3 regions of the Arthrobacter humicola genome follow, and region 2 is predicted to be linked to each of the others. Evidence: riboswitches for the same ligand, from Rfam matches in the RefSeq annotation. Region 2 holds a riboswitch; each other region holds the start of a gene.

Region 1 (3,890 bases), on a different contig from region 2:
CGAAGACGCGCCAAAAGCGGAAACTGCATGCTGTCCGGACTCGGTAGAAAATGAGCCAGCGGAACGTGATCCCATCCGGGCGCCGGCAAGGGCGGCACGTGATGTGGATGTCAGCGGGCTCAAAAGAGCCGCGCCAGTGCGCATACGCGCAGCATTGTGGCGTGAAGACACGAAAGTAGCCTCTCCCAATGCCTACGAGGTGAGCTGTCGGATTCGGATGGGAGTCACCCGGCCGCGCTGCTTCCTGGGAAGCGTTGCGACTTAACCCCTAGGCCTTCTTTCGAAGGCCAAAATTGGTTCCCCCGCCCCTGCCAGACGATGTAATGCGAACGGACCTTGAGCGGTGGCAGAGCTAGGCAATCCACTCAAGAGCGCCAACTTCGGAAAAGTTGGCGTGCTTCAAACCCTACAGGACTCCGGACTCAATGTCACATTCAGATCACGGCGTGTCACGGGAATTTGAGAGTTCTCCATCGTCTTTATTAGAGCCAGCCGAGGGGGTCAACAACGTCGCCGTTGACCATCACTTCAAAGTGGAGGTGGCAGCCCGTGGAGGCGCCGGTGGTCCCGCTCAGCGCGACGACATCGCCGCGGGAGACCTTCTGGCCGACCTTCACCGAAGACGAGGACAGGTGGTTGTACGTGGTCTCCAGACCGTTGCCGTGGTCAATGACCACACGGTTGCCGCCGCCGTAGGGGTGCCATCCGTTGAAGGTCACGGTGCCGCTGGCGGCGGCGTGGACCGGCGTGCCGCACTGGGCGGCGAAATCCTGGCCGCGGTGAAACTCCCCCGGGCCGCCCGTGATGGGGCTGACACGGTAGCCGAAGGGCGATGCGGTGATCAGCTGGTCCAGCGGCGGACCCAGCGTGCCGGCTGAAGCCGCCCGGGTAATGCTGCCGACGGACTGGGCGCTCAGCAGTTGCTTGAGCTTCCCGTCCGGGTCGCCTTTGGTGGCGATGGCCGTCCGGCTGAAATCGAGCTTTGCGGCGGCGGCAGCCGTGACGTCCGGCTGTACTGCGGCCGAGACTGCGGATCCGTCGGTGTTCGAGGCCATGACGGGACTCGTGACGGGGACCGTCACCGTGAGGACCAGACCGGTGGCGGCCAGCGCGATTCCGGCCTTCTGCCCCACGCCGCTGGCGGCGGCAAAGTCCGTTACCTGACGGAACGGGCTGCGGCGGCTGCGGCGCTCGTCGCGGTGTGCGTCACGCGGGCGTTCGGCCGTATGCGCGACGACGGGGCGCGGCTCCGGAGCGGGACCGGTCGCGCGGCGACGGCCCCTGGCGGTCTGGGTGGTCAAGAACGGTTCCTCTCTGAGAGCCTGCGAAGTTAGCTGTCGGATTCGGGTCAGAGAGATCAAAGACCCGGTCCGCCGTTGCAAGCACCCGGTCACCGAGGCGTCCTTAGGGGATCGTTCGATGAAAGCTGCTTGCCGCTGACGGACTTCACCCCAAGGCTGACGAAGAAGCAGCCGATAGTGGTTCCCCCGCCCCTGCCAGGAGGTGGTTCTGCGACTGATCCGCTGGCAGGGCTCGGCTTCGGATCAGGTAACGCTTTGGTATCGGTACAGGGCACTAACTATAGGTGATTAAGCCGCTCGGTGATAAATCCGTGATCGCGTTTGTGCAGAACTCATGGGTCGTCCCATGACGGTGACGTTTTGGCTGGTCAGGCGACTGTTACAAAGACATGCGCGGCAACCTCTGGCGGCAGCTCCAAGGCGCCCTCGATATCCGGGACCCGGACCGAGATGTACTCCCCCACCCGCTCCAGCGAGACGAGCGCACCGGGGCGGATTCCGCCCTCATCGAGCTGGGCCAGAAGCTCCGGTTCCACCTGGATGGGCTCCGCGAGCCGGTTGACCGTGATCCGCGAATCCGCACCGTAGCCGGCCATGGCCTCCAGCAGGTTCACGACCCCGTCCGCGTGGGCCCCCGAGGGTGCGCCGCCAAGTTCCGCGAGCCCCGGAATCGGGTTCCCGTAGGGCGAAACGGTCGGGTGGTCGAGCATCTCGAAGATCCTGCGCTCGACGCGCTCACTCATGACGTGCTCCCAGCGGCACGCTTCCTCGTGAACGTAGGCCCAGTCGAGCCCGATCACGTCGGCGAGCAGGCGTTCCGCGAGGCGGTGCTTGCGCATAACGCCGACGGCGCGTTTCCGTCCGGTTTCGGTCAGTTCAAGGTGCCGGTCGCCGGAAACAATCACCAGGCCGTCGCGCTCCATGCGGCCGATGGTCTGGGAAACAGTGGGGCCGGAGTGGCGGAGTCGTTCGGCGATGCGGGCGCGGAGGGCGACGATGTTTTCTTCTTCAAGTTCCAGAATGGTCCGGAGATACATCTCCGTGGTATCAATCAGATCCGTCATTCAGCTCAGCTCCTCGAACGCAGTCCTTGCGTCATTCCCACCGTACCGCGTGCGGGCTGCGTGTAAGGATGCGCCCTGGCGAGATCCGCCGTACGTTCGCAGAACAGCCTAGCCTATTTTGAATTACTCCGGATAATTTTTGATCCGGACTGCGGACGGTCCCCCGGCGCCGGCCGGCCGGCCCCTCGGGCCGTCTCAATGACCGGACTATGACAGAGGCTTTTCCGTATCGCCGGCGGCTGTCAGGCAGAATAAAACAGGCAGAATGACAAGGGGTGTCCGTTGTAGCCATCCGGCCAGGCCACCTCCCAGCCACGCTACGAACCAGCCGAAAATTGGAGCCACTGTGAGCGACACCAGCATCACGATCCCCGCCAACCTCCTGCCCAAGGACGGACGGTTCGGCGCCGGCCCGTCCAAGGTCCGACCGGAACAGATGGAGGCCCTCGCCGCGGCGTCGACAAAGCTGCTGGGGACCTCACACCGCCAGGCACCAGTGAAGAACCTCGTCGGTTCGGTCCGCAATGGCCTCAGCGAGTTCTTCCGCGCCCCCGAGGGCTACGAAGTGATTCTCGGCGTCGGCGGCTCCACCGCATTCTGGGACATTGCCAGCTTCGGACTCGTCGAGACCAAGGCGCAGCACCTGTCCTTCGGTGAATTCGGCTCGAAGTTTGCTTCGGCTACCAACAAGGCGCCGTTCCTCGCCGAATCCTCCATCATCAAGGCCGAGCCCGGCACCCGCCCCACCGCCCAGGCAGAGGCCGGCGTGGACGTATACGCGTGGCCGCAGAACGAGACGTCCACCGGCGTGGCCGCCCCCGTCCGGCGCGTGGCCGGCGCCGACGAAGGGTCGCTCGTGCTGGTGGACGCGACGTCGGCCGCAGGCGGACTGGATGTGGACGTGGCGGAGTCCGACGTCTACTACTTTGCGCCGCAGAAGAACTTCGCGTCCGACGGCGGTCTGTGGCTTGGCCTGTTCTCCCCGGCGGCGCTGGAGCGGGCGGCCCGGATCAAGGCCAGCAACCGCTGGATCCCCGACTTCCTGGACCTCCAGACCGCAATCGACAACTCCCGGCTGAACCAGACCTACAACACCCCCGCGCTGGCCACCCTGGTGACCCTGGATGCGCAGGTGCAGTGGCTCAACGCCAACGGTGGCTTGGACTTCGCCTCCGCCCGGACCGCGGATTCCGCCGGCCGGATCTACCGCTGGGCCGAGGCGTCCGGCTACGCCACGCCGTTCGTGGCCAAGGCGGAGGACCGCTCCAACGTGATCGCCACGATCGACTTCGACGAGTCGATCGACGCCGCGGCCATCGCCAAGGTGCTCCGCGCCAACGGCGTCGTCGACACCGAGCCGTACCGCAAGCTGGGCCGCAACCAGCTGCGCATCGCCACGTTCGTGGCGATCGAACCGGACGACGTCTCGGCGCTGCTTGAGTGCATCGACTTCGTCGTGGCAGAACTCAAGAAGTAGCCTCAGCGTCCGACGGCGTCGTCCCGGCCACGTGCCGGTGCGGCGCCG
Region 2 (3,890 bases):
GGGCCGCACTTTCGGCCGGCGATGGTTCAAGGACGATGCCCGGATCCTGAAGACGGCCCACCTGACCACCACGGAAGACTTCTTCCGGCGGCACGGCGGCGCCGCCGTCGTGCTCGCGCGCTTCGTCCCCATGGTCAGGACCTTCGCGCCGCTCAGTGCCGGGATCGCACGCTATGAGTACAAATCCTTCGTCCTCTGGAACATCACCGGCGCGGCGGCGTGGGCAATCTCCGTGACGATGCTGGGTACCTGGCTGGGACACTTTGACATCGTCGCCAAAAACATCGACGTCATCGCCGTGGGCATGGTCCTGCTCTCCGTCGTCCCGGGTATCGTGCAGTTCCTCAGGCGCCGCCGCACCAGCCGGCGCGCGGGGGTAACTGCCGGCGACACGGAGGCGGAAACCGGGGAGGGACTGCCGGCCCGGGAATTGGTCACGGAAGAATAGCTGACATGACAACCGCTGACCGGCCGTCCCTGCTGCTCGTCGAGGATGACGCCGCCCTGGGACCGCTCATCGCCGAGCTTCTGGACACGGATTACCACGTTCGGCTGGTCACCAACGGTCGTGACGGCCTGCACGTGGGGCTGACCGAGGCCTGGGACGTCATGGTGATCGACCGCGGTCTGCCCGTGATGGACGGCATCGCCCTCATCGGGGCCTTGCGGTCCAAAGGAATCGGCACGCCCATCCTGATCCTGACCGCGCTGGGCGACGCAGAGGAGAAAGTCAGGGGTCTGGACGCCGGCGCCAACGACTACGTGACCAAACCGTTCGACGCCGGCGAACTGGCGGCACGACTGCGCGCACTGACGCGCACCTATGCCGCAGTGCCGGCACCGCTGAGCATCGGGGACTGGGAACTTGACCCGGCGCAGCGCTCGATCCGCTCGGTCTACGGGCACACGGTGTCGCTGACCGCAAAGGAAGGGCAGCTCCTGGCAGCCCTGGCCGCGGAACCTGACCGGGTCTTCACCCGGGACGAACTCCTCTCAGCGCACTTCCATGCCTCCGACCAGCCGGGGGTGATCGATACCTATGTCCACCACTTGCGCCGGAAGATCTCCAAGGCCGTCATCCGCACCGTGCACGGCGTCGGCTACCAGATCGGCGATGCCCATGAGTAACGGCGGGGGCGCCGGCGAAACCCCGGACCACTCCACCCTGCGCAAGGCCTCCCTCAAAGTCGCCTTGCGGATCAGCGCCGCCTGCGCGGTCATGGTCCTCGGACTCCTCGCCGCCACGGCGCTGTACCTCGTCAACCAGCTGGCCCATCCTGAAGTTCCGCGTTCGGCATCGGCCGGGGCGGCCTACGCCTACCTGGATTCCCGGGACGTGCTCGAAGCCATGCTCATCGCCGGGGTCGCGGGAATCGTGCTGGCAGGCATCGTCGGATGGCTCAGCGCGCGCAGCGCCATCCGCCCCCTCGGCGACGCCTTGGCCCGGCAGCGGCGCTTCGTCCAGGACGCCAGCCATGAACTGCGCACTCCCTTGACCATCCTGGACACCAGGATCCAGCTTGCCCAGCGCAACACCGAGCCCGGCTCCAAACAGGCCCAGGACCTGGCCCGGATCCGGGAGGACGCGGCGACGCTGACCGGGATCGTCAACGAACTGCTCCTCGCGGCCACCACCGACGCCCCTGACCGCTCGGCAGCGCCTGCCGACCTCGCCGACACCGCCTCCGGCGTCGCCGAAAGCCTTCGGCTGGTCGCGGAGCAACGGGACGTGCGCCTGGACTTCTTCGCCGTTGCCCGGCCGCTGGCCAGGATCGACGCCAACGCCTTGCGCCGCGCCGTCCTGGCCCTGGCGGACAACGCCCTCTCCCACACCCCGCCGGGCGGCCGTGTGACCATCACGACGGCGATCGAGCAGAACCGCGCGGTCATCACCGTGGCGGACACAGGGACCGGGATCACCGGAGTGGACCAGGCCCGGATCTTTGACCGCTTCGTGCGGACCGCCAGCACCGGCGGAACACAGGGACAACGGAGCTTTGGCATCGGCTTGGCCCTGGTCCGGGAGATCGCCGTGGCTGCCGGAGGCGCCGTCGAGGTTGCCTCCACCGGCGACGCCGGCACGGTCATGAAGATGACGCTTCCGCTCGCCGCGGGCAAAAATGACTGAGAGACCGGGGGAATCCGTGAGAATCCGGGTAAGGGAAAGACCGGCGATCGCTTGCCCCCAAGGGAAAATCGATCGCCGGTCTTTCCGGATTGGGTGGCCCCGGGAGTGGCCGTCTGGCCCCTGCGGGGTTTAGGCGCGGACGAAGGTCACGCCGCCGGTCGCGGTGAGCCAGGACAGCGGGTGCACGATCGTCTGGTTGGCGCCGTTCATGCCGCCGCTGATCACCTGGCCGTTGCCGGCGTAGATGCCGACGTGGCCGGACTGGACCACCATGTCACCGGGCTGCGGGGCCGCCACAACGATTCCGAGGCCGAGGAAGGCCCGGGGCCCGATGTCGCCGACGGGCTTACCGGCCGCGCCAAGGGCCTTTTCCACCATCGCGGTGCAGTCCTGGGTGATGCCCAGCTGGCTGTATGCGGCAGAAAGCATGATGGCGTTGCGGCCACCGGCGGGCGCCGCGGCCGGGGCGGCCGCCGGAGCTGCCTGCACCTGTACGGACGGCGCCGCGGCCGCCTTGGGTGCTGCTGCCGGCGCTGCTGCGGGAGCAGCGGCAACGGGCTTGGGCTGTTCGATGACCGGCGCGGCGACAGAGCTTACTGCGGGGCGGTCGAAGCTGATCTTGACGCTTGAATCGGCGCTGACGGGCGCGCTGAGAAGTCCCTTGACGTCCGCGGCGGAGGCCGGGGCGGATTCCCGCTGCACGGGTGCCGGGGCTGCGTTGGCGGCCATTCCGCTGGTAAGAACCAGACCGGATGCGGCGGCGAGGACGGCGGCATGGCGCGCAAAAGTATTGATTGAAGACATGGATGTAGCCTCTCCCAATGCCTGCGAGGTGAGCTGTCGGATTCGGATGGGAGTCACCCGGCCGCACTCCGGGGCCCGTCGTTGCGGGCACTGTGCGGCTTCACCCCAAGGCCTGCGTATCAGCAGGCCAAAAGTGGTTTCCCCGTCTCTGCCGGTCGTTGGTGCGAGTTACCCCCGGGCCGCGGCAGAGTTAGGCAATCGGCTGGGGAGCGCCCGTATCGGAGACAACAGGCACTTATCCACCGTAGCGCGAACCGCAGGCAAAAGTCACATTCAGGTAACGGCCGCCACAGTGCGGTCCGGCAGTTGCCCATAGGGCGGCGCAGCTTTTCGACCATAAGATGATGCCATCAGCACCACCTTGGAAGCGGAGGCCCGAAATGAACAGCCACTGTGTCGCCATCTGCCAGTTGAGCAACCAGCCCCAGGAGGATTTCGACGTCAATACCGAACTGCTGATCCTGGACGGCCCGGACGTCCACGTGTCCACATGGGATGCGGAGCCACGGGACGGCGGCTTCGACGAACACGTCCTGAACGACCGGGTGGACGCCCTCGGGTTTATGGTTGTCAACGACTGGGCATTCCTGGACGGCAAGGCCTACGCGGTGGTGGAACGGCGGTCAGGAACGTAGGCGCGCTGCCCCCTCCACGGGACTAGTCTCATTCCATGACAAAGGATTCGGACAAGGGCCATGAGGGCGACCAGGTGTTGTGGCGCGGGGAGCCCGAGGAACACGACTATCCGGCCGCCGGTCGTTATCTCTCGCTGCTCACCGATGACGCACGGGCCGCCGTCATCGTGGAGTCGTTGCGCCTGGCGCCCGTAACCCACCACGTGGCCAAAGACATCCTGCGGGCCTCAGGCCTGCCGCTCCTGACCCGGGACAACCCCCATGTGGCCTCCGACCTGGCCAAGATTGCCGACGGCCGCCCGCTCTCCCCCGTCCTCCTGGTC
Region 3 (3,890 bases), on a different contig from region 2:
CGTCCAGGACCGCATCACCGGCCTGGCGGCCGGCGGCGATGACTACGTCACGAAGCCGTTCAGCATGGAAGAGGTCTTGCTGCGCCTGCATCGGCTGGTCCAGCGCTCCGGGGTGGCCGCCATGGACACCGCCGAACTCGTGGTGGGTGACCTTGTGCTCAATGTCGATACCCGTGAAGTCACCCGGGCCGGCGAGGAGCTGCATCTGACCGCTACGCAGTTCGAACTGCTGCGGTACCTCATGGAGAACCCCAAGCGGGTGATCAGCAAGGCCCAGATCCTGGACCGGGTCTGGGACTATGACTTCGGCGGCCAGGCGAACATCGTGGAACTCTACATCTCGTACCTCCGCAAGAAGGTGGACGCCAACCACGCGCCCATGATCCACACGGTGCGCGGCGCCGGCTACGTCCTGAAGCCGGCGGACTGATCCGTGCCCACCCTTTCCGGCGTCACCCGCGTCCCCGGGCGTGACTGGCGCAACCCGTCCACGTGGCATTTGCGCACCCGGCTGGTCCTCGTTGCCATGGGGCTGCTCGTGGCCATCTGCGGCGCTGTGGGATTGTTCAGCTACGCCTCCATGGACCTCTTCCTGACCCGGCAGCTCGATGACCAGCTCGGCGAAGCATCGCACCGCTCCAGCGAGTTCGGCCGGCCCGTGCCCGGCAGCTCGGGCGGCCGCCCCGACCCCCTCGAGGCCCGGGGGCAGGGCGTCGGAACGCTCAACGCCCGCTTGGCGGACGGCGAGGTCAGCAGCGCCGGATTCCTGGCCGGGGACGCCACCCGCAAGAGCCTCTCCCCCGACGACAACGCCGTCCTCCTCACCCTGGCCCCGAACGGTGTGCCGGTGGACCGGACGCTCTCGGCCGGCGCGTACCGGCTCATGGCCGTGCGTGCACCGTATGGCGACGTGATTGTCACCGGGCTCCCGCTGGCGGAAAAGCAGGACACCCTGGCCTCGCTGGTGTGGACCATGGTGGTCGTGTCCGCAGGCGGGCTGGTGCTGATCGGCCTCGCCGGCACGGCGGTCATCCGGCGGACCATGAAGCCGCTGGAGCAGCTTTCCGAGGTGGCCACCAAGGTCTCCCGCCTGCCGCTCGACGCCGGCGAGGTGGCGCTCGGGGTGCGTGTCCCGGCGTCGGCCGCCCACCCCGGCACCGAAGTGGGCAGCGTGGGCTACGCGCTGAACCAGATGCTGGACAACGTCTCCAACGCCCTTGAGGCGCGGCAGGAGAGCGAAATGAAGGTGCGGCAGTTCGTCGCCGATGCCTCGCACGAACTCCGCACTCCGCTCACGGCCATCCGCGGTTACACGGAGCTGATGCGGATGACCGAGCACTTCACGCCCGACGGCGAGAAGTCCCTGGCCCGCGTCCAAAGCCAGTCCGAGCGGATGACCACCCTGGTGGAGGACCTGCTGCTGCTGGCGCGCCTGGACGAGGGGCAGCCGCTCAAGGTCGCCGACGTCGACCTCACCCAACTGGCCGTCGAGACCGTGAGCGATGAGAAGGTCATGGCCCCGGACCGGATCTGGCAGCTGGAACTGCCGGATGAGCCGGTGGTGGTGCGCGGCGATGCGGCCCAACTCCACCAGGTCCTCGCCAATCTCCTGTCCAATGCGCGCAAGCACACGGCACCGGGGACCAAGGTGGTCACGGGCGTCATGCGTTCGGCGGACGGCAGCGCCGTGGTCACTGTGACGGACAACGGCAGCGGCATCGCCCCCGAATTCGTCGGCCGAGTCTTCGCCCGCTTCGCGCGGGCTGACGCGTCGCGCACCAATCCGGCAGCCAGCTCCGCAGGCAGCCCTGCGCCAGCGACGGCGGGGGCCCGGTCCGGGTCCGCTGCCCGCATCGCTCCCGGCTCTTCTACCGCTCCTCTTTCCGGCTCTGTTTCCGGCAGGTCCGGGGGTGCAGCCGGCAGCAACGGGAGCGGATATGCCACGGCGGGCGCACCGACGTCCGAGGGCACCAGCGGGCTGGGCTTGTCCATTGTCCAGTCGATCGTGGAGGCCCACGGGGGGACCGTCGAGGTCACGTCCCGACCGGGCCGGACGGAGTTCGCTGTACGGCTCCCGGCCGTACCGCCGTCGGCGTAACCGGCGCCGGGGCTACAGGGTCGGCTGCCGGCACCCGCGCGGGGAATCTCGCGCAACGCGACACGCCGCCCCTGTGACCGCCGTTACCCAAATGTGACTTAAGCCCAGGAGTCCTGTACCGTTTTTCGAGTGCGGCCTCCATTTGTGCCGCATATCCGGATGGACGCCAAACTCTGCCGCTTCCCGGATTCCGCTGGACCAGGCAGAGGCGGGGGACCCAGAGTTCCCGGGCATTCTGCACACATGCGCCCTTGGGGTGAAGCCGACACGTGATATTCCGTGCGGCCGGATGACCTCATCCGAACCCGACAGCTAACTCCGCAGGCGTTGAGAGGCCATCATGACTGAATTCCAGGTACAAACGCGCCCTGACGGCGTTTCACATTCCCGCGCCGGCAAGTCGCGCCACCGTGCCGCACCGGCCCCGCAGGCGTCCGCCCTGTCGCGACTGGCCACCGGGCTCGGCATCACCGGACGCCGCGCCGCCGTCGTCACCGCCGCCTGCGCAGTACTCGTGGCAGGCGGCGCCGCCGCCAGCCAGGCCGCAGAGCCCGGCAGCTACGGGGCGACTGTTGCGAGCTCCCAAACGGCCACCACGGCCGATCCCCTAGCCAAGCTGAACTTTGAACGGGTCCAGGTCGCCGCGCCGGCAGCTGCAGCACCCAGCGGCGCGGTACCTCAGATCTCGGAGGTCAAGCCGGCCGAAGCACCGGCACCCGCTGCCGCTGCCGCTGCTGCCCCGGCCGCGCCGGCCCCGGCGGCAGCACCGGCGCCCGCTCCCGCAGCAGCCCCCGTTCCCGCAGCGGCTCCCGCGCCGGCACCGGCGCCGGTCGCCATCGACGACCCCGCCGGGGCACAGGCCTACGCCGCGGCCCAGCTGGGCAGCTATGGCTGGGCACCCGGCCAGATGCAGTGCCTGCAGAAGCTCTGGACGAAGGAATCGGACTGGAAGACGACGGCCACGAACGCCAGCAGCGGCGCCTACGGTGTGGTCCAGTCCCTGCCCGCCTCGAAGATGGCGAGCGCCGGCGCGGACTACATGACCAACTACCGGACCCAGATCAACTGGGGCCTGAACTACGTCAAGTCGCGCTACGGCTCCCCCTGCGGCGCCCTGAACTTCCACCTGTCCCACAACTGGTACTAAGCCGGCACCAGCCAGCAGCGCCCATGAGGCCCCGGATCCATCGTGATCCGGGGCCTTCGCGTATTTCGGAGAACAAGGTTTTCTCAAGGTCGGGGCGGGAGGCTTGGGCACCGCTGCCTCCATTCACCAAGTACGCGGGGTGCCCGCTCCAGGGCACGGAATCAAATTTCAGGAGCACAACATGAAAAAATGGGCTATTCCGGCGGTCCTCGCGGCCGCACTCTTTGTCGGCGCCGGACCGGCCGGGGCGGTGCCGTCGGGACCTCCGCAGCCCGCCGATCCAGCCACGTTCACATTGGATAATTGTGGCTTTCCGGTCACGGCGCAGCTCACCGGCAAGTTCAAGAACATCGCGACGCCTGCCGGCACTGTCATCAGTACGTCGCCAGGACTGAAAATCACGCTGACGGCCAACGGCAAGACCCTCAACTACGTGATCACCGGTACCAGCCGCTACACATTCCTCAGCGACAGCGTTGAGGTAGTCTCCACGGGCAGGAATCTACTGCTGCTCCCCTCGCCGGACGGCCTGTACCTGACCACCGGCAACGTCAACTACGCCCTCAACCTGGACAACTCGGAGCTGAGGAGGTTCAGCGGACCGGGCACTGCAGCGAACGTTTGTCCTCTGCTGGCTCCCTGACG

The links. A riboswitch is a leader RNA that binds a small molecule or an ion and turns the genes downstream of it on or off. The one in region 2 is predicted to bind cyclic di-AMP.
Region 1: another riboswitch for cyclic di-AMP. It lies ahead of ABD243_RS06690 (M23 family metallopeptidase); the one in region 2 lies ahead of ABD243_RS16935 (NlpC/P60 family protein).
Region 3: another riboswitch for cyclic di-AMP. It lies ahead of ABD243_RS05480 (aggregation-promoting factor C-terminal-like domain-containing protein); the one in region 2 lies ahead of ABD243_RS16935 (NlpC/P60 family protein).

The regions. Positions count from the first base shown of each region.
Region 1 covers NZ_BAAAQB010000019.1:47,417-51,306, reverse strand. The annotation lists cyclic di-AMP (ydaO/yuaA leader) riboswitch at 176-345, opposite strand; gene ABD243_RS06690 (M23 family metallopeptidase) at 483-1,301, opposite strand; cyclic di-AMP (ydaO/yuaA leader) riboswitch at 1,306-1,519, opposite strand; gene ABD243_RS06685 (iron-dependent transcriptional repressor DtxR) at 1,670-2,365, opposite strand; gene serC (phosphoserine transaminase) at 2,712-3,842, shown strand; gene ABD243_RS06675 (MFS transporter) at 3,845-3,890, opposite strand, start outside.
Region 2 covers NZ_BAAAQB010000041.1:68,862-72,751, reverse strand. The annotation lists gene ABD243_RS16950 (VTT domain-containing protein) at 1-448, shown strand, start outside; gene ABD243_RS16945 (response regulator transcription factor) at 454-1,128, shown strand; gene ABD243_RS16940 (sensor histidine kinase) at 1,121-2,128, shown strand; gene ABD243_RS16935 (NlpC/P60 family protein) at 2,258-2,932, opposite strand; cyclic di-AMP (ydaO/yuaA leader) riboswitch at 2,937-3,135, opposite strand; gene ABD243_RS16930 (hypothetical protein) at 3,313-3,567, shown strand; gene ABD243_RS16925 (hypothetical protein) at 3,603-3,890, shown strand, end outside.
Region 3 covers NZ_BAAAQB010000012.1:225,183-229,072, reverse strand. The annotation lists gene ABD243_RS05490 (response regulator transcription factor) at 1-430, shown strand, start outside; gene ABD243_RS05485 (sensor histidine kinase) at 434-2,098, shown strand; cyclic di-AMP (ydaO/yuaA leader) riboswitch at 2,280-2,439, shown strand; gene ABD243_RS05480 (aggregation-promoting factor C-terminal-like domain-containing protein) at 2,439-3,245, shown strand; gene ABD243_RS05475 (hypothetical protein) at 3,427-3,888, shown strand.